DNA from 4 places in the Massilia sp. BKSP1R2A-1 genome. Region 2 is predicted to be linked to each of the others. Evidence: predicted binding sites of a transcription regulator. Region 2 holds the regulator's gene; each other region holds the start of a gene.
The links. Region 2 encodes FNR, which switches genes on or off when oxygen is low (the NO sensors DNR and NnrR bind a similar motif). Its sites were predicted from a motif close to TTGATNNNNATCAA; they were not measured.

Region 1: ACQ7JA_RS08450 (KamA family radical SAM protein) is a predicted target of FNR. The motif match lies at 3,129-3,142, and genes of this name have one in related genera.
Region 3: ACQ7JA_RS14485 (universal stress protein) is a predicted target of FNR. The motif match lies at 4,799-4,812, and genes of this name have one in related genera.
Region 4: ACQ7JA_RS19945 (glycine-rich domain-containing protein) is a predicted target of FNR. The motif match lies at 2,192-2,205, and genes of this name have one in related genera.

Annotation. Positions count from the first base shown of each region.
Region 1 covers NZ_JBOBRE010000004.1:224,171-231,239, reverse strand. The annotation lists gene ACQ7JA_RS08465 (methyl-accepting chemotaxis protein) at 1-347, opposite strand, end outside; gene ACQ7JA_RS08460 (cache domain-containing protein) at 388-843, opposite strand; gene ACQ7JA_RS08455 (acyltransferase family protein) at 1,074-3,035, shown strand; gene ACQ7JA_RS08450 (KamA family radical SAM protein) at 3,244-4,623, shown strand; gene ACQ7JA_RS08445 (MFS transporter) at 4,649-5,926, shown strand; gene ACQ7JA_RS08440 (PQQ-dependent sugar dehydrogenase) at 6,028-7,069, shown strand, end outside.
Region 2 covers NZ_JBOBRE010000010.1:101,078-108,146, reverse strand. The annotation lists gene ACQ7JA_RS16430 (metallophosphoesterase) at 1-419, shown strand, start outside; gene ACQ7JA_RS16425 (DMT family transporter) at 424-1,353, opposite strand; gene ACQ7JA_RS16420 (AraC family transcriptional regulator) at 1,411-2,169, opposite strand; gene fnr (fumarate/nitrate reduction transcriptional regulator Fnr) at 2,184-2,948, opposite strand; gene ACQ7JA_RS16410 (hypothetical protein) at 3,057-4,697, opposite strand; gene ACQ7JA_RS16405 (cytochrome ubiquinol oxidase subunit I) at 5,016-6,503, shown strand; gene cydB (cytochrome d ubiquinol oxidase subunit II) at 6,505-7,069, shown strand, end outside.
Region 3 covers NZ_JBOBRE010000008.1:218,935-226,003, reverse strand. The annotation lists gene ACQ7JA_RS14505 (entericidin A/B family lipoprotein) at 1-58, opposite strand, end outside; gene leuC (3-isopropylmalate dehydratase large subunit) at 101-1,501, opposite strand; gene ACQ7JA_RS14495 (chemotaxis protein CheA) at 1,749-3,653, opposite strand; gene ACQ7JA_RS14490 (protein phosphatase CheZ) at 3,653-4,498, opposite strand; gene ACQ7JA_RS14485 (universal stress protein) at 4,885-5,352, shown strand; gene ACQ7JA_RS14480 (response regulator) at 5,442-6,086, shown strand; gene ACQ7JA_RS14475 (Crp/Fnr family transcriptional regulator) at 6,496-7,069, shown strand, end outside.
Region 4 covers NZ_JBOBRE010000014.1:95,387-102,455, forward strand. The annotation lists gene ACQ7JA_RS19935 (glutamine--tRNA ligase/YqeY domain fusion protein) at 1-25, shown strand, start outside; gene ACQ7JA_RS19940 (CHASE domain-containing protein) at 285-2,135, shown strand; gene ACQ7JA_RS19945 (glycine-rich domain-containing protein) at 2,435-3,166, shown strand; gene ACQ7JA_RS19950 (hypothetical protein) at 3,222-3,485, opposite strand; gene ACQ7JA_RS19955 (hypothetical protein) at 3,722-3,946, opposite strand; gene ACQ7JA_RS19960 (SDR family oxidoreductase) at 3,943-4,860, opposite strand; gene ACQ7JA_RS19965 (CDP-6-deoxy-delta-3,4-glucoseen reductase) at 4,980-6,008, shown strand; gene ACQ7JA_RS19970 (MFS transporter) at 6,105-7,069, shown strand, end outside.

The DNA.
Region 1 (7,069 bases), on a different contig from region 2:
GGCGCGCGTTCGCCCGGCGCGGCTGACTTCTGGAGGTCGCCGAGCTTGTCGCCGATCTGCGCATGCTTCTTGTGGATGTCCGCCGTGAGCGCCGCCAGCCGGCTCTGCGCGAAGCTGCCGTTGACCCAGGCCAGCAACTGGTAGATGTTGGCGTGCGCGAAGCGCGCATCGCCCGCCACGTCGGCCACCGCCTGCAGGCGCGCGGCGCGCACCTGCACCATGTGCTCGAGCGAGGCGTTCTGGCGCACCATGCCGTAGTAGGCGGCCGCCGACAGCATGGTGAGCAGCACCAGCACCAGTCCCGGGGCCAGCAGGAGTTTCGGACCGATCCGCAGTTTGTTCAGCATGCTTGACTCCGGGAGGGTGGAGGGACGTTATGTTCAGACCTTACTTCTTGTAGATGCCGGCTTCGAGGACGATGTCGTCGACCCGCTGGATATAGGTGGTCTTCGGCTCGATCTTGCCGCTGGTTGGGTTCTTGTACTGATAGTCGACCCAACCTTTACCCTTGGCGGCGGCTAGCTCAATGATCTCGCGGCGGTACTTCTTGCCGTTGGCATCGGGGACGTCGGTCAGGTCCTTGCCGACGATCGAGGGATTGATCGGGTGGGCCAGCACGATGCCGGTCTTCAGGTCGCGCATGTCGATGTACAGCTCGCCCTGCACGTAGTCGGCATCCTTGGCGTTGATCTTCTTGATCATCTCGTCCTTGCCCTTGGCCTTGACCAGGGCGGCGCCGCGTTCGACCATGGCGATGGCGTCCTTCTCGGTCGGGCCGCTGGCCAGGGCAGGGATGGCGGCCAGAGCAAAGCACAGGACGGCGGTGGTGGCGATCAGCTTCATGGTGGTCTCCTCGGGTTGGTGTTCTGGGGCCAATATTTCTGAAGTGCATTGGCAAATGTACCGGGGTGGAGAGGACGAGAATTGCGATTACGCAATCGCAGGAGGGACGCTGGCTCGGAATGTTGCGCATTGGTGTCAGCAAATGCCGACCTGCAGCGCAGTCTAAAGCCATGCTAACCCTGCTCCCCGGCTGCTCAGGTAAAATCTCCGGATTTGCCGAGCTTGTAGGAATGAAACAAGAAAAACAGATCCTGTTCCAGGATCAGCAGGCCCCGGCCGGGAGCCACCCGGCATACCGCCGTGACATCGACGGCCTGCGCGCCATCGCCGTGCTCTCTGTCGTGCTGTTTCACGCGTTTCCGACCTGGCTGCACAGCGGCTTCATCGGCGTCGACATCTTCTTCGTCATCTCGGGCTTCCTGATCACCGGCATCCTGGTGCGCGAACTGGGACAGGGCAGCTTCAGCTTTGCCCACTTCTACGCGCGCCGCATTCGCCGTATCTTCCCGGCACTGGTCCTTGTGCTGGGCGCCAGCCTGGCGTTCGGCTGGATCGCGCTGTTCCCGGACGAATACCAGCAGCTCGGCAAGCACACGGTGGGCGGGGCGGGCTTCGCGGCAAACTTCTTCTACTGGGCCCAGGTCGGCTACTTCGACACCGCCGCCGAGACCAAGCCCCTGCTGCACCTGTGGTCCCTCGGCATCGAGGAGCAGTTCTATATCCTCTGGCCGGTGCTCCTGCTGCTGGCTTGGAAGCTGCGCCTGCCTCTGCTGGCGACCGCCGTGCTGCTGGGGCTGGCCTCGTTCGGCCTGAACGTCGCCACTGTCGCGCACGATGCCTCCGCAGCCTTTTACAACCCGGCCAGCCGTGCCTGGGAACTCCTGATCGGCGCAGGGCTGGCCTGCATGCATGCGCGTGCGGCCCAGGCGCCGACGCGCGCGTCGAAGATTTCCCCGAACCTGCTGGCCTGGGCTGGCGTGATCCTGCTCGTGGCCGGCCTGGTCCTGATCACGCGCCAGCGCCACTTCCCCGGCGCCTGGCCGCTGCTGCCGACCCTGGGCGCCGCCTTCCTCATCGCAGCCGGCCCGCAAGCCTGGTTCAACCGCGTGGTACTGTCCAACCGCCTGATGGTGTGGGTGGGCTTGATCAGCTATCCGCTTTACCTGTGGCACTGGCCACTGCTGTCCTTCGCCCAGATCGTTGAATCGGGCATGCCGGCGCGCGGCATCCGCGGTGCTGCGGTGGGCGCGGCGATCGTGCTGGCCTGGCTGACCTACCTGCTTGTCGAGCGCCCGCTGCGAGATGGCGCCGCCTCGCGCTGGAAGGTGCCGGCGCTGTGCGTGCTGATGCTGGCCATGGCCGGCGCCGGCGCTTACATCTATGAAAAGGAAGGCCTGCCGGCCCGCAAGGCGGTGGAGGACAGCGTGGCCAACCAGAAGGCGCTGATCGTCGTAGAGGACAAGGCCAATGCCGCGGCCTGCATGAAGCGCTACGGCTTCGAGGGACAATACGAATACTGCCTTCAGGCCGACCCGTCCCGCGAGCCGACCGTGGTCCTGGTCGGCGACAGCCATGCCTATCACGTATCCGCTGGCCTGATGAAGTACTACAACAGCATCGGTGAGAACCTCCTGATGCTGAGCACACGCTTCCCATACTGGGGCCTGGATCCGAACGAAAGCCCTTACCAGAAAGTCACCGATCCAATGCTGGACCTGGCGCTGTCGATGCCTTCTGTAAAAACGGTAGTCTTTTCGACCTATTTGCGGTTTTATACGGAGCCTCATGTGCGCTACCATGTGGATGCAGCGCGCAATACCTTCCGCCGTTTTCAGGACGCCGGCAAGAGCATCATCTTCATGAGCGACGTACCGCGGCTCGACTTCGATCCGCGTTCGTGCATCAAGCGCGCCGGTGTCGCTTCCTCGGCGACCAAGTGGCCGTGCGCGCTCCCGCGGAGCGACTGGGACGAGCAGATCACCAAACACAACATCATTATCGGACAAATGGCGAAGGAATTTCCCCGCATCCGCTGGTTCGAGGCGGCGTCGGCGCTATGTGACGAACGCGAATGCCGCGCAATGGTTAACGGGCGGTTGATGTACCGCGATACCAATCACTTGAGTTACGAAGGGGACCTCTTGATCGGACGCAGCTTTGCTCAGTGGATGAACACTCGGGCGAACGAATAGGCGAGATCGGACAGGGCTGAACGCGCGCCCTGTCCTGTACTTGTCCCGTTTTGCTTCTTCCTTGTTTTAGCTCCCCTTGTCAGACTTCTCCGATTGATTGACGGCAATTCTTCAGTATTTCCGCAACGTAAGATGAATTCTTCCCGGCAACGCTCCAGCATGACAATGCGGCCGGCCCCCCTCATCTTTCGTTTCCTGGAGAACTCCCGTGATCACGACCGAATCGACGCCCTCCAAGTTCAAGCCCTATACCCGGCAATCGATCCATACGGCGCGCCAGTGGCAATGGCTGGCGCCGGAGCTGCAGGAAGCGGTGCAGGTGGTTTCCCACGTGCTGCCTTTTCGGGTGAACGCCTATGTGCTGGAGGAGCTGATCGACTGGGACAAGGTGCCGGACGATCCGATCTACCGCCTGACCTTTCCGCACCGCGACATGCTGCCCGCCCAGGAGTACGAGCAGCTGCGTGACCTGGTGCTGTACAAGAAGGACGAGGCGGCCACCGCGAAGCTGGTGCACGCGATCCGCATGCGCATGAACCCGCACCCGGCCGGCCAGATGACCCACAACGTGCCGCGCGTGAACGATGCGCCGCTCAAGGGCCTGCAGCACAAGTACAAGGAAACCGTGCTGTTCTTCCCCAGCTCGGGCCAGACCTGCCACGCCTACTGCACCTTCTGCTTCCGCTGGCCGCAGTTCGTCGGCATGGACGACATGAAGTTCGATGCCCGCGAGTGTGGCGAGCTGGTGTCCTATCTCGAGACCCACCCGGACGTGACCGACGTCCTGATCACGGGCGGCGACCCGATGATCATGAATACCCGCTCGCTCGCCGAATTCCTCGAGCCCCTGCTCGAACCCAACCTGGCCCACATCCAGAACATCCGCATCGGCACCAAGTCGGTCGCCTACTGGCCGCAGCGCTTCGTGTCGGACAAGGACAGCGACGACCTGATGCGCCTGTTCGAGAAGGTGGTCCGGTCAGGCAAGAATCTCGCCATCATGGGCCACTACAACCATGCGGTGGAGCTGCGCCACCCCATCGCCCAGCAGGCCGTCAAGCGCATCGTCGGCACCGGCGCCACCCTGCGCATGCAAGGCCCGCTGATCCGCCACATCAACGAAGACCCGAAGAGCTGGGCCGAGCTGTGGACCACGGGCGTGCGCCTGGGGGCCATCCCGTACTACATGTTCGTCGAGCGCGACACCGGCCCGCGCGACTACTTCGCCCTGCCGCTGGCGCGCGCCCACCAAATCTTCCAGGAAGCGTATTCGATGGTGTCGGGGCTGTCGCGCACGGTGCGCGGTCCCTCGATGAGCGCCTTCCCGGGCAAGGTGGTGATCGACGGCGTAGTGACCATCAACGGCGAGAAGCTGTTCGCGCTGCAGTTCCTGCAGGCCCGCAATCCCGAGTGGGTGCGCCGTCCATTCTTCGCCAAGTACGACCCGGACGCCACCTGGCTGGATCACCTGAAACCGGCCTTCGGGCGCGACAGGTTCTTCTTCGAGATGGAAAGCGGCGGCCCCCTGCGCGGACCCGGCGGACGGGTGATTCCCCTGGTGCCTGCCGCACAGCGCGACGCAGCCTGACATCCCGCTTCCACCGGTAGCCGCCATGCAGGACACCGCCACCGCGCCACGCCTGTCCGGCGTGGCGGTCTTCTTCTACGTCTTCCTGCCCTTCGCCCTGGGGCACTACCTGTCCTCGCTGCTGCGCAACGTGAACGCGGTGCTGGCCTCGCACCTGGTCGGCGCGCTCGCGCTCACGCCGGGCGAGCTGGGACTGCTGACCAGCGCCTTCTTCTTCGCCTTCGCGCTGGTGCAGCTGCCGGTCGGGATCGCGCTCGACCGCTTCGGGCCGCGCCGGGTGCAGCTGGTGATGATGCTGGTCGGTTCAGTCGGCGCGCTGCTGTTCGCCCACGGCGAGAGCTTCGGCCAGCTGCTGCTGGCGCGCGCCGTCATGGGCTTCGGCCTGGGCGGCTGCTTCATGGCGGCGGTGAAGGCGGTCTCCACCTGGATTGCGCCGAACAGGCTGCCCTCGGTGCACGGCTACCTGATCGCGGTCGGCGGACTCGGCGCCGCCTCGGCCACCATGCCGGTGCGCCTGGCCCTCGACTACCTGGAGTGGCGCGGCCTGTTCGTGGTGCTGGCCGGCCTGGTGGCCTGCTGCGGCCTGCTGGTCGCGCTGCTCTATCCGCGCACCGAAGGGCCAAGCCCGAACCGCGGGCCGCTCGGCGAGGCGCTGCGCCAGGTGCTGCGCGCGCCGGTATTCCGCACGACGGCCTCGCTGGTGCTCATCCCGCACGCGGTGTTCTTCGGCATCCAGGGCCTGTGGATCGGGCGCTGGCTGACCGACGCGGCGCGTTTTCCGGACCACGCCGTGGCCTACCTGCTCTACATGGGCATGGCCTCGGTGATCTTCGGCGCCATCGCGGTGGGCATGATCACCGAATGGGCGGGGCGGCACGGCGTCGCCCCGCTGGACGTGGCGGCGGCCGGCATCACGCTGTTCCTGCTGGTGCAGGCGGCCTTCGTGGCCGGCTACCAGCCGAGCTACCAGATGCTGTCGGTGCTGTTCACGCTGGTGGGAACGATCACGGGGATCGAGTACGCGATCATCGCCCAGTCGATGCCGCGCGAGCTCACCGCGCGCGCGGCCACCTGCCTGAATCTCCTGATCTTCATCGGCGCCTTCGTGATCCAGGCGGGCTTCGGCCTGCTGGTCGGCCTGTGGCCGCTTGATGCCGGAGGCCATGCACCGGCGGTCGCCTACCAGGTCGGCTTCGCGGTGCTGGTGCTGGTGCAGTTGCCGGGCCTGGTGGGCTTCGTCCTGCGACGACGGCGCCAGGCAGGTGCGCCGGCGGTGGCGGAGGCCGTGCCCGCGGTGTCCTGAGGGGCGGCTTTTCTCGGCGGTAAGGGATGGCGCTGTATTGCCGAATTGGCTAGCATGTGGCGATACGGACGCCGTCCGTACCTGACGAGAGAAGAACCGCCATGCGCGTCCACCTCCTGCCTCGCCTCACGGCATGCTCCCTGATCCTGCTGCTCGCCGCCTGCGGCGACAAATCCACCCTGCCGGTCGGCGCCGACGTCGGCCCGAACCCGATCATCAAGACGCCGGTCCGGAGCGTCATCCCGACCGTCGACATCGCGCCCGCCAAGGGCTGGCTTGACGGCGGCAAGCCCGTGGCCGCCGCCGGCCTGGCGGTGAACGCTTTTGCCTCCGGCCTGGACCACCCGCGCTGGCTGCACGTGCTGCCCAACGGCGACGTGCTGGTGGCCGAGACCAATGCGCCCGAGCGCCCCGAGGGCAAGAAGGGCATCCGGGGCTACGTCATGGGCAAGGTGATGGCAAAGGCCGGCGCCGCGGTGCCGAGCGCCAACCGCATCACCCTGCTGCGCGATGCGGACGGCGACGGCGTCGCCGAAGTGAAGCGGGTGTTCCTGAAGGGCCTGAATTCGCCCTTCGGCATGGCCCTGGTGGGCGACATGCTCTACGTGGCCAATACCGACGGCATCGTGCGCTTCCCCTACCGCGAGGGAGAGCTCGAGATCACGGCCACCGCCCAGCCGGTAGCGCCGCTGCCGGGCGGTCCCCTGAACCACCACTGGACCAAGAACATCATCGCCAGCCCTGACGGCCGCAAGCTCTACGCCACCTCGGGCTCGAACAGCAATGTGGGCGAGAACGGCATGGACAAGGAAGTCGACCGCGCCGCCATCCTCGAGGTCGACATCGCAAGCGGCAAGACCCGCCTGTTCGCCTCGGGCCTGCGCAATCCCAACGGCCTGGCCTGGAATCCGCAGACCGGCTTGCTATGGACCGTGGTGAACGAGCGCGACGAACTGGGCAGCGACCTGGTGCCCGACTACCTGACGTCGGTGAAGGACGGCGGCTTCTACGGCTGGCCCTATAGCTACTACGGCAGCCATGTCGACGAGCGCGTCCAGCCGCCGCGCCCCGAGATGGTGGCCAAGGCCCTGGCGCCGGACTACGCGCTGGGCGCCCACGTGGCGGCGCTCGGCCTGGCCTTCT
Region 2 (7,069 bases):
CGTTCCGGGCGGCGAACTACTACCTCGCCAAGAACACGACCCTGAAGGATGGCGTGCCGGTGCTGGCCGAAGGCATCCGCGCGATGTCGCTCGATTGCCAGGAATGGCTGCGCGGCGCCCTGGAGACGCCGTTCGAGGGCGCCACGGTCGCGGTGACGCACTTCGCGCCCAGCCTGCGCAGCGCCGATCCGCGCTACGGCCTCACGCCCGGCACCGCGGGCTTCTGCAACGCGCTCGACGCGCTGCTGCCGCTGGCCGATGTGTGGATGCACGGCCACCTGCACTGCGCCAACGATTACCTCGCCAGCGGCGAGAACGGGGACGGTCGCTGGTCCTGCCGCGTGGTGGCCAATCCGCTCGGCTACCTGAGCAAGGGGGAGCAGGAAGCCTTCCGCCCCGAGCTGGTCATCGACCTGTAAGGCTTCACTTCCTGTGCGCCGAGGCGCAGGACACCACGCCGCCCACCATCAGCACCAGCGCCGCCACCTCGAGCCCGGTCGGCCAGCGCGCCTCCCACATGAACCCGTACAGCGAGGCGAAGACGGTCTCGAACACGATCAGCTGCCCCGTCAGGGCCAGCGGCAGGCTGCGGCTGGCGTAGTTCCACAGGCCATTGCCCACCACCGAGCACAGGATCGCCACCGCCAGCGCCACGCCGCCGAAGCGCAGCCACTCGGCGCCCGCATGCCCGTCGCCGCCGAGCATGAAGGCCGGCACCGCGAGGACGACCGCTTGCGCCCCTGTCATGACGCCGGTGAGCAGGCTCCACTCGTGGGCCGTGATGCCGCCCAGGCGCGCCAGGCAGCGGCTGTTGGCCACCGCGTAGATGGTCCAGGATACCAGGGCGCCGACCGCGCAGGCCAGGCCCAGGGGCGCGCCGCCGCCCTGCGCGGAGGCCAGCGACTGCCAGGCGATGCAGCCCAGGCCGGCCGCGCCCAGCAGCAGGGCCGGGGCCAGGCGCCGCAGGGGCAGGGCGCCGTGGTCGCGGCTGCCGACCAGGGTGACGCTCAAGGGCAGCAGGCCGATCACGATCGCCGTCATCACGCCGCCGCCCGACTGCACGGCCTGGGCCACGAACAGGTAGTAGACGATGTTCCCGCACAGGCTGAGCCAGGCCAGCTGGCGCCATTCGCGCCAGCCCAGGCGGGGCAGCAGGCGGCGCCACATGGGGGCGACGAGCAGCGCCGCCACCAGCCCGTAGGCGAGATAGCGTCCTGCCGAGAGCTGCAAGGGCGTGAAGCCCGGCACGAGGATGGGGGCGAGGAAGACCAGGCCCCAGAAGGAGCCGGCGAGGATGCCGGCGCCGATGCCGAGCCGGGTGTCGTGAAGCGGGGTAGGCGATCGCGCGTGCATGAATTCTCCTGAAAGCGGAGATTCTGGGCTGCACGGCGGGCAGCATCTTGGCCGGGGCTACTGCGCCTTTGACCGCTTCTCGCGATGTTGCGTGCGGTAGGCGGCCGGTGTGGTGTCGAGCATGCGCCGCATCGCCCGCGTCAATGCGCTCTGCTCGGAGAAGCCGGCCGCCAGCGCGATCTCGGCGACCGGACGGTCGGTACTGCCGAGCAGCGTGCAGGCGCGCTTGAGGCGGCAGTCCAGCAGCCAGCCGTGCGGGCTGGCGTCCAGCTCCTCGCGGAACAGCGCGTGCAGGCGGCTCACGCTCAGGTTGGCCGCGCGCGCCATGGTCTCGGTGGTCCAGGGCAGGCCGGGATCGAGCTCGATGCGCGCGAGCAGGGCGGCCAGGCGCGAGGCGGGCCGGGGCGCGCCCATGCCCAGGGTATCGAGCAGCAGCGGCGCCCAGCCCTGCACCATCTGCGGCGCGAGCGGCTGGCTGTCCGCCAGGATGCCCATGAACTCGACCAGCTTGCGCGCCGCCGGGCCGATCCCGGTAAAGGGCCGCGCCAGCAGTCCGGCCCAGGGGCCGTGCGCGAAGGCCTCGGCCGCTACGTCGAGGATGAGGGAACGGTTGGCGACCCGGCTGTACTGGGAATGCCAGGCGCCGGGCGCGACCAGGGCCGCATGCAGGGGATCGAGCCGTTTCTCGCGGCCCTCGATCTCGAGCGCCACCTGGCCGCCGAGCGGCAGCACCACCTGGGCAAAGGCGTGGCGGTCGGCGTCACGCGTCTGGCCGTAGCTGCGCAGGTGCAGTTCGAAGCGCGGCGTGGGCTGCATGGAATATCCCGGGCTCAGCCCATCGGGCTGCACACATCGGTGCCGGCGGCGATCGCCTTGAGCTTGGCCGGGTCGAGCAGGGCGACTTCGCGCTTGTCGACCTCCAGCCAGCCCTGCTTCTTGAAGCGCGACAGCAGGCGGCTGATGCTTTCGATGGTCAGGCCCAGGTAGTTGCCGATATCCTCGCGCGACATGCGCAGCTGGAAGCGGTTCGGCGAATAGCCGCGCGCCGCGTAGCGGGCCGACAGGTTCACGAGGAAGACGGCGAAGCGCTGCTCGGCCCGCATATTGCCGAGCAGGAGCATGACGTTCTGCTCGCGCGTGATTTCCTGGCTCATGATGCGGTGGAAGTGGCGCAGCAGGGCCGGCACCTGGCCGAACAGCTCTTCCAGGCGCGAGAAGGGGATCTCGCAGACCTCGCTGTCTTCCAGCGTTACGGCATCGCAATGGTGGCTGCCGCTGATCGCATCCATGCCGAGCAGCTCGCCCGCCATCTGGAAGCCCGTGATCTGCTCTTCGCCGGCCGCATTCACCTGGTAGGTCTTGAAGTGGCCGAAGCGCACCGCATACAGGCTGCGGAAGGGCTCGCCCATCTTGTACAGGCGTTCGTCCTTGGCCAGCCGGCGGCGCCCGCCGATGATCTGGTCGAGGCGGTTGATGTCGGCATCCTCGAGTCCCATGGGCAGGCACAGCTGGTGCATGCTGCAATTGCTGCAGCTGGTCTTGAGGGCCTGGATGTTGAGCGGCGATTCGCCCGGCAGCGAGATGGCTTGGTTCATGGCGGAAAACGAAATGCTGACGAGGTCATTATAGACGGCTCGCCAGTTCCCGGCATTTCATTTTCTGGGAGGAAGCCGTCCGGGGCCGGCCCCGGACGGCGTGCAGGATTACAGATGGTGACGTCGTTCCGCCTTCATCCGGTAATACTCGCTACGGCCTTTCCGCACCACCGTGTCGGCGATCTGCGCTGCCTCGCCGGCTGCCTGGTTAACCGAGGCAAAGGCGTTCGGATCGTGCTTCAGGGCCTCGACGGTCTTGCGGGCCGGCTCGGAGCCGCTGAGGGCCAGGCCGAAGGTCGCCGATACGGCCAGCTCGGCCGCCAGGGTTTCGGCGCTCAGGGCCGTTACCCCGGTCCTGGCGGCATCAAGCTGCTCGAACGCCGCCTGCGGCGCGGCAAGGCTGCGGGCCAGGCCGATGTCGCCGGCAAGCTGCGCCAGGAAGTCGACCGCCGCCTGACTGGCCGAGCGGTTGGCCAGGTCGCCGAGCCGGATCAGGGCGATGTTCTTCGCATTGAAGACGGCGCGGCCGGTGCGCGGGCTTCTCACGAAGTCGATCAGGGCGCCGGTGGCGATCTCGCTGCCGATGTAGCCGAGGGTGGCCACGATCTGGCCCAGGTACTGCTCGTGCTTTTCCGGCTCGTTCACCAGCCAGTCGAGCAGCTTGCGCGCATCCGCTTCGCCATATTGCGAGGCCAGCTCCCAGGGCACGCCCTCGATCCAGGGCTGGCGGACGAAGTCGCGCACGTCCGCCGGCGCCTGCAGGCCCTGCATATCGCAGTTGCAGCCGCTGGCCGGCAGCACCTTGCCGGCGATGTTCAGGGGGCCGGCCAGGTAGGCCGCCGACTCGGCGGCATTGACCACGTTGTGGTCGGACCCGACCGACGGGAACATGACGGCGCGCGGGTCGTCGGTGCGGTGGCCCAGGCCGCAGTTGTGACCATACTCGTGGACCCAGATCAGGCCTTCCTGGCCGGCGTCGAAGCGCACCGCGGCCACGTTGACGTTGGCGCTGCCGACCGGGGCGCAGCCGATGATGTTGTCGCCGGGGCCGCCGCACCAGCGGATCGCCTGCACGACCTTGACCCCGGAGCCGGCCGTCAACAGCGCGGTCAGGTCGGCCGAGGTCGCGATGGTCGCCGGGACGGTTGCCGGCAGCACGCGGACCGCGCCGTTGCGAACGAACTGGACGGCCGTGGCGACGTCCGGGCCGGTGTCGTCGTTCTGCAGGATGGTGCCCATGTCGCCCAGGATCCGGTCAGCCTCGGCCTCGGATAGTAGAACGCTGCTGTGGCGGTGCACCGTCACCGACACGGTCCGGGTGCCGGTCACCGCCGGGTTCACCACCAGGTAGTCGGCGTAGATCGAGATGTCCGAGGGCCATTCGATATTGACCCAGATGTCGACCCCGCCCGCGCGCGGGGCCACGTTGTGGAGCGTGTAGCGGGCGGAGCCGATGAACTTGCCGGAATCGGGCCCGCCGCCCGCGCCTTCCGCGATCGACACGAAAACCTGGGAGCGGGTATCGACCTCGCCCCAGTTCAGCCGCAGCAGCCACTGGCCGCGCCGCGCGCCCCAGTCGTGCCGGTAGGTGAAGCCATTGCCGCTCAGGGCCGGTTGCAGGCCGCCGCTGCCGGTCTGGACGTCGGCCGTGGCCTCGGCCCAGGGGGCGGCATTGCCGGACGAGCCGGCGCGCTGCCGGGTGTCCAGGCTCATGACCGCGTCGCGGTCGAGACGATCGTTGGGCGCCATGTGAATCTCCTTTGCAAGGAAAGGTGAAGGACGAGACAAGCGAAACTGGAGTGAGCACGAGGAGGGATGACGGGCGGGAGCACACCGGGTGAAAGCCTGCGGTACCTGCCGGGTTCGTCATCGTCAGCCAATATAGACGAGCGCTTCGCCCCTGCACCGGCGATCTGCGTCGACATTAATCTGGGTCAGTGCCCTATGGTTTTCTGCCCAACTGGAAGCCGCGCACGATTGGACAAGAAACAAAAAACGGCAAGCGTGCGCACCCGTCCCGCATGCTAGATTCCGGACACCGTATCGGGTGAGAGCCTAGGAGCCTGCATGTTCGGTTTGTCTGCTTTGGATCTGGCGCGCGTGCAGTTCGCGTTCACGATGTCTTTCCACATCCTGTTTCCGGCGATCACCATCGGCATGGCGAGCTACCTGGCCGTGCTGGAGCTGTGCTGGCTGCGCACGAAGCGGCAGGTCTACGTCGACCTCTACCACTACTGGCTCAAGGTCTTCGCGGTCTGCTTCGGCATGGGGGTGGTCTCGGGCATCGTGATGGCATACCAGATCGGGACCAACTGGAGCTACCTGTCCGAGTTCGCCGGCAGCATCCTGGGTCCGATCCTGTCCTACGAGGTGCTGACCGCCTTCTTCCTGGAAGCGGGCTTCCTCGGCGTGATGCTGTTCGGCTGGAACCGCGTCGGTCCGGCCCTGCACTTCGCCGCCACCTGCGCGGTGGCCATCGGCACCCTGATCTCCTCGACCTGGATCCTGGCCGCCAACAGCTGGATGCAGACCCCGCAGGGCTATGCCATCGAGGGCGGGCGCATGGTGCCCGCCGACTGGCTGGCCATCGTCTTCAACCCCTCCTTTCCCTACCGCCTGCTGCACATGGTGATCGCGGCCTACCTCACCACGGCGCTGATCGTCGGCGCGGCCGCCGCCTGGCAGCTGCTCAGGAAGCGCGACAACCCGGCGGTGCGCAAGATGATGTCGATGGCGATGTGGATGATCCTGCTGGTCGCGCCGATCCAGGCGGTGGTGGGCGACTTCCACGGCCTGAACACCCTGGAGCACCAGCCGGCCAAGCTGGCGGCGATGGAGGGGCACTGGCGGAACGAGCCGGGCGAGGCCGTGCCGCTGCTGCTGTTCGGCATTCCCGACATGGAGGAGGAAAGGACGAAATACGCGATCGGCATCCCGCACCTGGGCAGCCTCATCCTCACCCACAGCTGGAATGGCCAGTTCAAGGGCCTGAAGGAGTTTCCCCGCGAAGACAGGCCGAATTCCCTGATCGTGTTCTGGAGCTTCCGCCTGATGGTGGGGCTGGGCCTCCTGATGATACTGCTGGGGGCATGGAGCCTGTGGCTCAGGCGCAAGGTGGCGGGAGAAGCACGGCTATGGCGCCAGCGCGCCTTCCTGCGCTTTGCGCTGTGGATGGGGCCGGCCGGCCTGGTCGCCATCCTGGCCGGCTGGACCACGACCGAGGTCGGGCGCCAGCCCTGGGTGGTCTACGGCGTGCTGCGCACGGCGGATGCGGTCTCGCCCCATGGCGCCGGTCCGCTGGCGCTGACCCTGGCCATCTTCGTGGTCGCGTATTTCTTCGTATTCGGGGCCGGCACCGCCTTCGTGCTGCGCATGATCCGCAAGGGCCCCCAGCACTTCGCGCTGCACTCCCCCGCACAGGGCGGCCCGGGCGAGGAGCGCACGCCGATGCGGCCGATCTCGGCGGCCGACGTGCAGAGCGACGACGACGACGAGGTCGCCAGGCCCGACCACCTGCCCGACATCAAGGGCAGCGACGCTGACAAGGAACGCTGACATGGGCATCGACACCACCGTCATCTGGGCGGTCATCATCTTCTTCGCCGTCTTCATGTATGTGCTGCTGGACGGCTTCGACCTCGGGATCGGCATGCTGTTTCCGTTCACCCCGAAGAAGCGCGACCGCGACACCATGATGCATACCGTGGCCCCGATCTGGGACGGCAACGAGACCTGGCTGGTGCTGGGCGGGGAGGGGCTGCTGGCCGCCTTCCCGGTGGCCTATTCGATCATCCTCTCGGGGCTCTACCTGCCGCTGATCTTCATGCTGGTCGGCCTGGTGTTCCGCGGCGTGGCCTTCGAGTTCCGCTTCAAGGCGAAGGAAGGGGAGCGCCACCTGTGGGACAAGGCCTTCATCGGCGGCTCCGTCGTGGCCGCCTTCTTCCAGGGCGTCTCGCTGGGCGCTTTCCTGGACGGGATCGCGGTGTCGGGACGCAGCTATGCGGGCGGGCCGCTCGACTGGATCGCGCCGTTTCCCTTGCTCGCAGGCATCGGCGTGATGATCGCCTACACCTTGCTGGGCGCGACCTGGCTGGTGATGAAGACCGAGGGCGAGCTGCACG
Region 3 (7,069 bases), on a different contig from region 2:
TGGTGTTGCAGCCGCTCAGCACGATGGCGGCGATGGCGATGACAAATGCTTTCTTCATGATGTTCCTGTATTCCTGTTTATCGGGATTGCTGATGACGCTCTAGAAGCCGCGTACGTCGACAAAGCGGCCGGCGATGCCCGCCGCCGCCGCCATCGCGGGCGACACCAGGTGGGTGCGGCCGCCCTGCCCCTGGCGTCCCTCGAAGTTGCGGTTCGAGGTCGAGGCGCAGCGCTCGCCCGGCTCCAGGCGATCGGCATTCATGGCCAGGCACATCGAGCAGCCCGGCTCACGCCATTCGAAGCCGGCGTCCTTGAAGATGCGGTCCAGGCCTTCGCGTTCGGCCTGTTCCTTCACCAGGCCGGAGCCCGGCACCACCATCGCCAGCTTGACGCTGGGCGCACGGTGACGGCCGCGCACCACTTCCGCAGCGGCGCGCAGGTCTTCGATGCGCGAATTGGTGCAGGAGCCGATGAAGACCTTGTCGATCGCGATCTGCTCGATCGGCGTGTTCGGGGCAAGGTCCATATAGGCCAGCGCCTTTTCGATGGCGCCGCGGCGCACCGCGTCGCTTTCCTCTTTCGGGTCCGGCACGCGGCCGTCCACCGAGGTCACCATCTCGGGCGAGGTGCCCCAGGTGACTTGCGGGCGGATCTCCGATGCCTCGAGTTTCACGACGGTGTCGAATGTCGCGCCTTCGTCGGAGTGCAGGGTGCGCCAGTAGGCGACCGCCTGCTCCCACTGCTCGCCCCTGGGCGAGAAGGGACGGCCCTTCACGTAGTCGATGGTGGTGTCGTCCACCGCGACCATGCCGGCGCGTGCGCCCGCCTCGATCGCCATGTTACAGACCGTCATGCGGCCTTCCATCGACAGCGCGCGGATGGTGGAGCCGCCGAATTCGATGGCGTAGCCGGTGCCGCCGGCGGTGCCGATCTTGCCGATCACCGCCAGCACGATGTCCTTCGCGGTGACGCCCGGCGGCAGCTCGCCCTCGACCTGCACCAGCATCGATTTCGATTTCTTGGCCAGCAGGGTCTGCGTGGCCAGCACGTGCTCGACTTCCGAGGTGCCGATGCCGTGCGCCAGGCAGCCGAAGGCGCCGTGGGTGGAGGTATGCGAGTCGCCGCAGACCACCGTCATGCCCGGCAGGGTCGCGCCCTGCTCCGGCCCGATCACGTGGACGATGCCCTGGCGCTTGTCGTTCATGTTGAAATAGGTCAGCCCGAACCCTTTCGCATTGGCGTCCAGCGTCTCGACCTGCAGGCGCGAAGTCGGGTCCGCGATGCCGTGGGCGCGGTCGGTGGTCGGCACGTTGTGGTCGGCCACGGCCAGGTTCGCCGAGGTCCGCCATAGTCCGCGGCCGGCCTCGCGTAGCCCGTCGAAGGCTTGCGGGCTGGTGACTTCGTGCACCAGGTGGCGGTCGATGTAGAGGACGGTGGTGCCGTCAAGGTCGGCACGCACGACATGCGAATCCCAGAGTTTGTCGTAGAGCGTTTTTTGCATGGTCTATCCAGTGAACGCGCCCTGCCATATGCAAGGTCGGTTTTTGATTATGCCATAATTGTGCAGTGCCGCACCAAGAGGGGGCGGCGCATTTTTCTGCCAAGGAGTGCAATTTCATGCAAATTTAATTTGCATGTACAACTCTCAATGCAAATAAAAAAAGCCTGAGCTGGAAAGCTCAGGCTTTTGTATGCGTTTTTATGACATAGCGGCGCGGCATTCGCATGCCGCATCGCGTCAAGACGCGTCAGGCGGCGAGTCGCACGTTGCTGCGGCAGCCATCCATCAGGAAGGACAGGCCGACCACCAGCACCAGTTCGCCCTCTGCCGAGCGCGCGGTACCGGTGATGCCCTCGACGGACAGGGCCGTCATCGGCTTGATCACCAGGTCGGCCGTGCCATCGACCGCCGCCACCGCCAGGATGTAGGGCTGCGGCGCGTTGATGACGATGCCGACGCGTTCGGAGCAGGCTTCGTAGCCCAGCGCCAGGGCCAGCGAACGCACCGGCAGCGGACGTCCCTGGTCCTTCAGCACCGGGGCGCCGCCCACGCAGGAGAACTCTTCCGGCAGCTCGACCACGCGCTCGACGACGGCCATCGGCAGCGCCAGCGAAGCGCTCGAGGTCGACACCAGCATGGTCGGCACGATCGACAGCTCGATCGGCAGGCGGATCGCGAACTTGGTGCCGTGGCCGAGCGAGGAATCGATGCGGATCGCGCCGCGGTTCTTTTCCACCGCCGTCTTGACCACGTCCATGCCCACGCCGCGGCCCGAGACCGAGGAAGCCACTTCCTTGGTCGAGAAGCCCGGCAGGAACACCAGCTGGTAGGCGTCGTCGTCGTTCGGGGCGCCGTTCTCGCCGATCAGGCCCTTGTCGATCGCCTTGCGGCGCAGCTTGACCGGGTCCATGCCCTTGCCGTCGTCCTGCAGCACGATCATGACGCTGTTCGCCTCCTGCCATGCCTTGAGCAGGATGAAGGCCTTGGCCGGCTTGCCGGCGGCGACACGCTCTTCCGGCGACTCGACGCCGTGGTCGAGCGCGTTACGCAGCATGTGCACCAGCGGGTCGTAGAGGCTGTCCACCACGACGCGGTCGACTTCGGTCTCGGCGCCTTCGATGGTCAGCTCGACGTCCTTGCCGAGATCCTTGGCCAGCTCGCGCACCAGGCGCGGGAACTTCTGGAACAGGCGGCCCACCGGCTGCATGCGGGTCGCCAGCGTGGCGCGCTGCAGTTCGGCCGAGTAGCGCGAGGCGCGTTCCAGGGTCTCGGTCAGCGTCGCCATCAGGGCGGCGGCCGGACCTTCGAACTTGAACTGCTGCAGGCGCTCGAGCAGCACGGCGGCCTGGTTGGCGGCCTGCACCGACTCGCCCGCCACTTCCAGCAGGGCGTCCAGCTTGACCGCATCGATACGGATGCTTTCGTCTTTCGCAGGTGCGGCGGCGGCGCGCGCATCGGCGACCTTGTCATTCTGGCGGCGGTCGACGCCGTCCCAGCCGCCCTGCCTGGCGGCCGGCGCGGCGTCGGCGGGCGCGGCTGCCGGAGCAGCAGCGGCGACCGGCGCCGGCGCTGCGGCAGCGGCAGCACCCGGCGCAGCGGCGATCGCGGAACCTTCCGGCACCACGGCGTTGTACATCCCGACCCAGTCCAGGCCATCTTCACCGACGGCCGGGGCAGCGGCCGCCACGGGCGCTGCGGCCACGGCCGGCGCGCTTGCAACCGGCGCCGGGGCGGCGGCGGGAGCGGCAGCCGGCGCGCTCGGCGCGCCCTTGCCTTCGATCGCGTCCGTCAGGATGCGCTCGAGCTCCGCCGGCATCTGCGCCAGGCCTTCCGGCGGGGTGCCGTTGTTCAGGTCATTGAGCTGGTCGGCCACGAAGCCCGAAGCTTCCAGCGCGGCTTCGATCGCCAGCGGGGTCACCGGCGCCTGGCCCGTGCGCAGGGCGTCGAACAGGTTCTCGGTCAGGTGGCAGGCCGCGACCAGCGCGGGCAGGCCCATGAAGCCGGCGCCGCCCTTGATGGTGTGGAAGGACCGGAACACCGCATTCAGCGTTTCCTTGTTGTCCGGATCGCGTTCGAGGCGCAGCAAATGTTCTTCAACATTCACCGCAAGGTCCATCGCCTCGACGACGAAGTCCTTGAGCATATCGTCCATTAGAATCCCAGATCGGCGAGAAGGTCGTCAACGTTGTCCTGGTTCAGCGCCGTATCCGGCACCGAGGGGCCCGACATCAGCGGAGCGGGCGCAGGCGGAGCTTCCTTCTTGGCGAGCTTCTCCTTCAGGTCGGCCGGCGCGTGGTCGCGCAGCAGCTGGGCCAGTTCCTGCTCGACCGTCTGGGTGATCTTCACCACTTTCTTGATCAGCTGGCCGGTGATGTCCTGGAAGTCCTGGGCCATCATGATCTCGAGCAGGCGCGCCTTCTCGGCTTCGGTGGCTTCGTTGACGGCGGCCGCGAACTGGCGCGAATCGCCGGCCAGGGCCTTGAATTCGTCCAGGCTGAGCTTGCCCGAGAACAGGTCGGCCCAGCGGTTTTCCATGTCCTTGGCCTGCTTCGACAGCAGGTCCTGGGCCGGCATGCCCTCGTCCAGGGTGTTCAGCACCTTGTTGGCGGCCTGTTCGGTCAAGGTGGCGACGTATTCCAGGCGGTCCTGGGCGTCCACGATGGCCGAGGAGGCTTCGGTCAGCGCCTTGTCGTAGCCCAGTTCGCGCAGCGAATCGTGCAGCAGGCGAACGATGCCACCCAGGCGCTCGAACATGCCGTGCTCGCCTTCAGTGGCGGCGCCGGCCGCAGCGGCCGGAGCGACGGCAGCCACCGCGGGAGCGGCGGCGACGGCCGGCGCGGCGGTCGCCGACACCTGATCGAACAGCGACTCGAGGTCGTCTTCATCGGCGGCCACGGCCCCAGGTTCCGGTGCGGGCGCCGGTGCGGCGGGGGCGCTGGTGCGCTGCGCCGCCACTTCCTCGAATAGTGCGTCGAAATCGTCAGCGGCGTCGGTCATAATCCCTGCTTCTCCATGATGTATAAGTTCGCAATGAGCGTTTGCAATTCGGTCGGTGCTGCGTCCACCCGCGCCAGGTGGGCACGTTAAATGATGGTTAGAGTCTGCATGCGAGTGTAGCAGCGTGGTTGCCCTAGGTAAATGTCGACGACGGAGACGCAACAAAATGGACAGCGAAACTTAATTCCGCGACAATTAAAACGGGCAGTTCCTGAATATTTACACAAGGGAGTTGTTGTTTTTCGTAACGTAATGGCTGACGCAGCGGTGTTTACGGGCGCCGGAATAGCAGCCTGAAGTTTGATCGAGCTCAACAGTTTGCGTTCTCGCAATCGCCGCCGCGTCCAGGACGCTTCAGAATGGCGTGGCCATGGGAGGAGTCAATCATGTACCGGAAAATCCTGATCACTACCGACGGCTCGGCCGTGTCGCAGCATACGGCCTGCGCCGGCGTCAAATTCGCGCAACAGATGGGCGCCGAGGTGCTGGCCCTGTTCGTCGCGCCCGATTACCAGTATCCCGTGTACGTGGAAATCATCCCACCGTCCTACCCGAGCGAAGAGGAATACATTGCCCAGATGCGCCGCCTGGGCGAGGAATACATGGGCAAGATCATGCGTTCCTGCGGCGCGGCCGGGCTCAAGCACGAATGCATGACGGCGTTTTCCGACAACGCCGCCCTCAAGATCGTCGACGTGGCCGAGCAGGAAGGCTGCGACCTGATCTTCATGGGCTCGCACGGACGCAGCGGCTGGGGCCAGCTGCTGCTGGGCAGCGTGACCAACAAGGTGCTGTCCCATACGACCAAGCCGGTGCTGGTGCACCGCCTGATCAGCGAGCCGGCCGCCGCCTGATCACAGTTCGATGAAGAAGCGCGACATACAGGCCTGGGAAGCTGTGCTAGCCTGTCAGGGTCATTCCCGGGTCACATGAAGGGCACACCATGATTCGCATTGTTATTGCCGACGACCACACGATCATGCGCGAGGGCCTCAAGCGCATCCTTGACGGCGCGCCGGACATCGAGATCGCCGGCGAGGCGACCAATGGCTTCGAAGTGCTGGCCCAGGTGCGCCAGGGCGGCTTCGACCTGCTGCTGCTCGACCTGTCCATGCCGGGCCGCAGCGGGGTCGACCTGATTCGCCAGGTGCGCAGCGAGGCGCCCAAGCTCGCCGTCCTGATCCTCACCATGCATGAGGAAGAACAGTACGCGGTGCGCGCCATCCGCGCTGGCGCCCAGGGATATCTCACCAAGGAAAGCGCGGGCACCCAGCTGGTGGGCGCGATCCGCAAGGTGGCCTCCGGCCGTCCTTATATCAGTACCGAAGTGGCCGAGCAGCTGGCGCTGAATATCATGGCGCCGAACGAGCAATTGCTGCATAAGCAACTGTCTGACCGGGAATTCGAGGTGTTTTCGCTACTTGTCAGTGGGAAGTCGATCACCGAGATCGCCAACGGCCTGCATTTGTCGGTCAAGACCGTCAGCACCCACAAGACGCGCATCATGCAGAAGATGGGCATGAGCTCCCTGTCGGAAATGGTGCAGTACGCCGTGGCGCACCGGCTGCTGTCGCCAATGAAGGCCTAACAGAATTAGACACGCGGCCGCGCCCTTGGTGCGGCCCGCGCCACGCTGCTCCCTCCCCACCCTGCCCCACGGCAAGGCCAGCGCATACCGCCTTCCACTGGGTTCTCCCTCTGTCGCCAAGGCCGGCAGTCAGAAAATTCCTACAAGCCTAGCAACCGTCCTACCTACATATTCAGCAATAGCTGATATTCGTGCCGGACTCGTGTTGGCATACTGAATTCACCGTTTCGACTTGCTTGCGATCCAAGTCCCAGCGTGAGCCAGCCGCCAGCGGGGTCCGCCTCCACCGAGCCGGTAGCAGCTTCGCCCCGTGGTCGCCGCCTAAACCATGAGTCTTTCACTGGAGATGAGCATGCAGTCCCAGCCAACAGAACAACGCAACGTCACCCAGCCGACCCTGCATTCGCCCATGGAAGCCGGCCGCCAACGCCAGGGACGCCTCTGGTCCAACCTCAAGGAAGTGTGCGACCTGCTGCGCATCCCCGCCAGTGTCTCGGTCACGTCGGAAGAGCTGCTGTTCCAGCACGTGCAGTTCAAGACCGGCCAGCGCGTCCACACCATCGGCCAGGCCTTCGATACCTTGTATATCGTCAACTCGGGCTTCCTGAAGACCGTGCTGATCGACGAATTCGGCAACGAGCAGGTGCTCAGCTTCCCGATGAAGGGCGACATGCTGGGCGTGGACGGCATCCACACCCGCCACTACGCCTCGGAAGCCGTCGCCCTGTCGGACTGCGACCTGATCCTGCTGCCGTTCAAGAAGCTTACCGCCCTCGGCCGCGTCCACGCCGAACTCGAGAACATGATGTACGGCGTCATGAGCCGTGAGCTGGTGCGCGAGCAGACCATGATCGGCATGCTCGGCGCCTTGTCCGCCGAAGCGAGAGTCGCCCGCTTCCTGGTCTCCCTGGCCGACCGCTTCGCCGCCATGGGTTACTCGAGCAAGCTGTTCAACCTGCGCATGACCCGCCACGAGATCGGCA
Region 4 (7,069 bases), on a different contig from region 2:
GCTGAAGGACAGCTGGGGCAAATAAGCCTCGAAAACAGTTTTTTGCAATGGCGCCGAAGGAAGAGCCGGCGCCCTTCGCAATCCGTCGGGCCCGCATCCAGGCACTCCCTGGGCGCGGGCCCGTTTTCGATGGCGGATTTAAAACGTTTCCACCAATTCAATTCCGTTGTGGAAATGGTAAACCTAGTCAATCTGATAGGCGCTTTGCCCGGTAAACCAGTTAACGTAATGAATGTTTGTCGCATTTACGACACGTATTCACTCAGCAAGCGAGGTACACGACCATGTCAGCGCCTGCACACCTGGTCAAATTTCCTGCCACCCTGCTGATCGGCTCTCTTCTTTCGGTGTCGGTCGGGGCCGCCCTGTACGTGGCGACGGCGAATGCCATCGAAAGCGATGCCCAGGCGCGCTTTCGCGGCATGGCGCGCGCGGCCCAGTATGCGATCGACGCCCGCATCAAGAGCTATACCAACGTCCTGCGCGGCATGGCCGGACTGTTCCACGCCAACCCGGCCGCCAGCGCCGACGACTTCCGCCACTACGTCGAACAGCTCGACACCCCGCGCAACTTCCCCGGCATCGAGGCCATGAATTACGCGCGCGCCGTCGGCCCGGCCGAACTGGCGGCGGTGGACGCCGACGTACGCCGCCGCCTGCGCCAGTATGGCATGCCCGAGCCCGCCAAGAAGCTGGAGCCCGTGCCCGGCCGCGACAGCTACACGGTCATCGTCTACATGGAGCCTGCGATTCCGGAGTCGCTCGACAAGCTCGGGCTCGACCTGGAAGCGAACAGCTACATCCGCCGCACGGCGGCCAAGTCGCGCGACGAGAATTCCATCGCCGCCTCGGGTCTGCGCGTCAACGTCCTGCCCGGCCCGGGCCCCAGCCAGAACATCCTCGCGATGCGCCTGCCGGTGTACCGCAGCGGCGTGCCGATCGGCACCGTCGGCCGGCGCCGCGCCGCCTACGTCGGCTCGGTCGGCATCGGTTTCGGCGTCGCCAAGATGGTCAGCGGCGCACTCGAGGGCTTCCCGGCCGCGGTGCGCCTGGTGCTCACCGACCTCGACGCGGTGCCGCCGGGGCCGGGCGGGGACCGGCCCAGCGCGGTGCTCTACGACAGCCACAAGGCGTCGGGAATCCGCGTGCCGGAACGCGCCGAGGACGACGTACTGCGCGCCGACCTGCCGATCGCCTACAACCAGCGTCAGTGGCGCGCCGACTTCAGCATCGACAGGAAGGCGCTGTACACGCGCTTCGACTTCTTCTACCCCTGGCTGACCGCCCTCGCCGGCTCGCTCAGCACCGCCCTGCTGTACGCGCTGTTCCAGACCCTGGCCTCGTCGCGCCGCTCCGCCTTGCGCATGGCCGAGGACATGACGCGCGAGCTGCGCGCCAGCCAGGCCAAGCTGCAGGCGACCAACGAAAAGCTGCGCCAGCTGGCCGCACACACGGAACAGATCAAGGAGGGCGAGCGCAAGCGCATCGCACGCGAGATCCACGACGAACTCGCGCAGAACCTGCTGGCCCTGAAGATCGAGGCCGAGATCCTCGCCAACCGCACGCGCGGCCGCCATGGGCGCCTGCACGAGCGCGCCAGTGCGACGGTGCGCCAGATCGACGTTACCATTCGCAGCGTGCGCCAGATCATCAACGACCTGCGGCCGAACGTGCTCGACCTGGGCCTGAACGCGGCCGTCGACTGGCAGGTCGCGGACTTCGCGCGCCGTACCGGCATCGAATGCGAGCTGGTCGAGGACGAGACCGAGCACCACCTCGACGACCAGTGCGCCACCGCCCTGTTCCGCATCCTGCAGGAGTCGCTCAACAACGTCGCGCGGCATGCGCGTGCGAGCCGTGTGCGGATCGACCTGCACCAGCACGGCGATGCGTTGACCATGACGATCCGCGACAACGGGGTCGGCATGCAGCCGGGCAGCCGCAACCGCAACGGCTCCTTCGGCCTGGTGGGCATCGAAGAGCGCATCAACATCCTCGGCGGCAGCTTCTCGATCAGCAGCGGTCCGGATACCGGCACCACCATCGTGGTCACCATTCCGGTGGGCGCGCACCTGGACGGCATGTCCGACCTCTTGCCACGTGACGATGAACTCGTGCTGCCCGCCGTTGCCTAGCCCGGACTTGCTTGTGTTTAGCCAAGTTGTCGCGTTTCTACATAACCGTTTCTTGGTTGACAGAACTCAACATTGGGACTGAGCGGTCGCAGGACAATTTCTATCACTGCCACCGGTCAAGACGCAGCGCTTGGCTTCCGATTAACGCGTCACCTTCACGCAGGAGGACTTTCTGACGTACCGCTTTAACTAGGGATAAAAAAAGGATGCCTTAACCAACAGGTCTACTACAAAAGGTGAACATCATGTCGACGAACGCATTCGCAGCATTTGAAGCTCTTGATCTTGCCCCGATCAAAATGAAACTGATGCATGTGGAATCCGGTGAAGGTTGGTCCGCGTTGCGGGCCGATGCAGTGGAAACCGAATACCGGCGCTTCCTGTTCCTGATGAAGAAGTACCCCGATGCGGAAGCATCGCCGACCGTCGACGTCGACACCTTCTGGCACTACCACATCCTCGACACGATGAAGTACGCCCGCGACTGCGAAGCCGTGTTCGGCTACTTCCTGCACCACTACCCCTACGTCGGCATCGGCGCCGATGCGGACGAAGGCGACCATGCTGCCGCCGGCGAGCGCATGCGCGCCATCTACGAAGCGGAGTTCGGCGCCGCGCCGGCCGCCAACGACGCCGGTGCCTACTGCTCGTCGCCGGGCAAGCAGCACGACGCCGCCACTGCGTACTGCTCCATCCCGACCAAGCCGCTCGACGCCGCCGGCGCATACTGCTCGTCGCCGGGCAAGTCGCGCCAGGCCGCCAACGCCGCGCATGCCTACTGCTCGATCCCGACCAAGCCGCTCGACGCCGCCAATGCCGCCTACGCGTACTGCTCTTCGCCGGGCAAGCCGCAGCAAGGCGCCGACGCCGCCTACGCTTATTGTTCCTCGCCGGGAAAGCCGGGCAGCAGTGCCGGCGCCGCGTACGGCTACTGTTCCTCGCCGGCGAAGCCGGGCCTGGCGGCCAATACCGCGTACGCATACTGCTCGCCGCCGGCGAAACCCGGGCAGGAACTGGCCTGCGCGGCCTGAAGGCCTTGACCCAATGGGCGGCCGGGCGACCATCGCGTCCCCCGGCCGCCTTTGCTCAGGCGGCCAGCAGCTCGGCGTCCTCCTTGATCATCAGTTCGCGCAGTTCGCCGATGCTGAAGTCGCTCACCTCGTGCATGCGCAGCAGGATGGTGGCGCCGATCGGCAGCGTGTTGTGGCGGATCTTGCTGATCACGGGCGGCGCCACTTCCAGCAGGCGCGAGAGCGCGGCGTCGTTCTTGAGGCGGAGTTTGGCGATGATGGCGTCGAGGACCCGGTTGGGGTCGTACTCTGCGCCTTCGGGCAGTCTGCGAATGGGCATGTCGTTTCTTTCAGGAAGTATTAATAATTTGTCACTTTCCGTGATCTATCGCGAAAAATTAGTAGTCCGCGCTCCAACGGCATGGTTTATATGGCATTTTTCGTCAGGGACGAAATGATACACATAGTGATTGACTTTTGCACAAGACCGCCCTTTTTTCGAGGCCATGCTCCAAGTACGGACGTGCGCCGGCCTCCGCTGCAATGCGGATGGCGCAGGAAGGCAATGCTGGGGGATTACTTTTTCTTGGCGGGGGCTTTGGCCAGGCCGCTTGCCTGGTAGAGAGTGCGCGCATCCGCATGGGCGCGCTCGACGGTGCGCATCTCGGGCTTGTCGTCGTGGGCGACGAAGTATTCCTTGTCCTGCGCGTCGACGACGATCTTGATGGCGGCGGCATCCTTGACGCCGTATTTTTCGACGATCAGCGTGGTCACTTCGTCGAGATATTCTTCATAAGTCATGCTTGCTCCTTCGTAGCCGTGGATTGTACGGGAGCGGGCCGCAGCTGCGCCAGCGCCGCATCCACATCCGGGTAACGCAATCGCACGCGCAGCTCGCGCTTCAGGCGGGTGTTGTCGAGCACGCGCGATTCCGACATGAAGGACAGCAGGGCCGGGGACACCACCGCCTCGAGTTCCGCACGCGGCAGCCGAGGCGGACGCGGCAGGCCGAGGGCATCGGCCACCGCGTCGAAATAGTCGCCCATCTTGAGGCGCGTATCGTCCACCGCGTGCACCACCCGTCCCGGACGGCCGCGCAGCAGCGCCAGCGCGACGATGCGCGCCAGGTCGTCGGCGTGGACGTGGTTGGTGTACACATCGTCCTCGGCGCGCAGAGCCGGCGTGCCCTGCTGCAGGCGCTTGACGGGCAGGCGGTCCTCCGCATAGATGCCGGGCACGCGCAGGATCGCCAGGCGCGTGCCGGTGGCCAGGGCCCAGGCGCGCAGCACCCGTTCCGCATCGACCCGCCGCACCGCGCGCGCATTGCGCGGCGCTACCTTGCGCGATTCCAGCACTCGCTCGCCGCCGCAGTCGCCATACACGCCGGTGGTGCTGACATACACCAGGCGCTTGACGCCGCCGAGCGCCGCGACCAGGCGCCGGGTGCGGCGGTCGATGTCGCCCTCGGGCTGGGGCGGCGCCAGGTGCAGCACCCAGTCGGCCAGGCCGCGCAGGCGGCCCAGGGTCGCGCCCTGGTCGAGATCGGCGACGACCGGCACCGCGCCCGCCGCGCGCAATTCGTCGCGCCGCTCGGGCTGGCTGGTGAGGGCGAACACACGAAAGCGCGATGCGATGAGGGGCAGCAGGCGCATGCCGACGTCGCCGCAGCCGACGACGAGCAGGCGTGGACGGTGGAAGGCGGAAGTCTGGGTCATGGCTGGGCGGACAAGTGAAGGCGCGCTACTGTAGCACGGCAGGCGTCCCACGGCTGCGGCGGGGCCGGTGTAGAATACCGCCTTGTTTTACCAATAACTTTTCGAAGTCCAGATACCGCATGACCTTCCAGATCACCGTCCAGCCGAGCGGCCACCAGTTCACCTGCGAGGCCGATGAAACCGTTCTTTCCGCCGCCATCCGCGCCGGCATCGGCCTGCCTTACGGCTGCAAGAACGGCGCCTGCGGCTCCTGCAAGGGCAAGGTCCTGGAGGGCGAACTCACCCACAAGCCGCACCAGGCGCGCGCCCTGAGCGACATCGAGAAGACCCAGGGCATGTCGCTGTTCTGCTGCGCCGTGCCGCAACAGGACCTGGTGATCGAGGCGCGCGAAGTGGGCGGCAGCTCGGACTACCCGGTGCGCAAGATGCCGACCCGGATCGCCGGGGTCAGGCGCGCCGCGCCGGACGTCGCCATCGTCACCCTGCAGCTGCCGGCCAACGAGGCGCTGGCCTACCGCGCCGGCCAGTACATCGAATTCCTGCTCAAGGACGGCAAGCGCCGCGCCTACAGCATCGCCTGCGCGCCTTCCTTCAGCGGCCCGCTGGAACTGCACATCCGCCACCTCCCGGGCGGCCTGTTCACCGATCACGTCTTCGGCGCCATGAAGGAGCGCGACATCCTGCGCTTCGAAGGGCCCCTGGGCACCTTCTTCCTGCGCGAGGAGTCAAGCAAGCCGATCGTGCTGCTGGCCTCGGGCACCGGCTTCGCGCCGGTCAAGGCCCTGGTCGAACACCTGATGCACCTGAAGTCGAGCCGCCCCGTGCGCCTGTACTGGGGCGGCCGCCGTCCGCAGGACCTGTACATGGACGAACTGTGCCGCGCCTGGGAAACCACCCTGCCCGACTTCCAGTACGTGCCGGTGATCTCGGATGCGCTGCCGGAAGACGGCTGGCAGGGCCGCACGGGCTATGTGCATGCGGCGGTGATGCAGGATCTTCCGGACCTGTCGGGACACCAGGTCTACGCCTGCGGCGCGCCCGTCATGGTGGAATCGGCGCGGCGCGATTATTCGGCGCAGTGCGGACTGCCGGAAGACGAGTTCTTCGCCGACGCCTTCACCACCGAGGCGGATCTGGCGCAACCTTGACGGGCTTGCCCTTCTCGGGCTGGGCGGCTTTGCCGTCCGCCCCACGAAAATCGGGCACAATGCCGAGGTTCTCCCGCATCGTCCCCGAAAGCCCACATGTCCCTGCTGTCCTCTTCCAGCGGCCTGGCCGTCCTGCGCAACCGTAATCTCGCCTTCTACCTCTCCGCCCGCTTCCTGGGCACCCTCGCGGTGCAGATGCAGAGCGTCGCCATCGGCTGGCAGGTCTACCAGATCACGGGCAGCCTGTTCGACCTGGGCCTGATCGGGCTGGCGCAGTTCGCGCCCTTCCTGGTGCTGATCCTGTGGGCCGGCCATGTGGCCGACCGCTACAACCGCCGCAACATCGTCCTCCTGTGCATGGCCACCCAGCTGCTGTGCAGCCTCCTGCTGGTCGGCTTCACGGCTTCAGTTTCGTTCACCAGCAGCCGCATCGTGTGGCCCGTCTTCGCCATCCTGGTGCTGTTCGGCTCCGCGCGCGCCTTCATGATGCCGGCCTCGCAGGCCGTATTGAAAAACCTCGTGCCCGACCGCGACTTCAGCCAGGCCGTGGCGCTGGGCTCCTCGACCTTCCACGTGGCCGTGATCGCCGGCCCGATCATCGGCGGCCTGCTCTACGCCTTCGGCCCGATGACCGTGCACATGGCCGCGGCCAGCCTGCTCTCTATCGCGGTGCTGTGCATGTCGGGCACGCGCGCCGCCCAGCAGGTCCGTTCCCAGGGGCCGGTGAGCCTGGCCTCGCTGCTGGAAGGCCTGCGCTTCGTCTGGTCGCGTCCCATCGTGCTGGGGGCGATCTCGCTCGACCTGTTCGCGGTGCTGTTCGGCGGCGCCACCGCCCTGCTGCCGGCCTACGCCCACGACGTGCTGCACGCCGGCCCGCAGGCCCTCGGCCTGCTGCGCACCGCGCCCGGCCTGGGCGCGGCCCTGTGCTCGATCCTGCTGGCCTTCTTCCCGATCACGCGCCGCGTCGGCCTGTGGATGTTCGGCGGCGTGGCCGTGTTCGGCCTGTGCACGCTGGCGATGGGCTTCACGAACAGCTTCCCGGTGGCGCTCGGCGCCCTGTT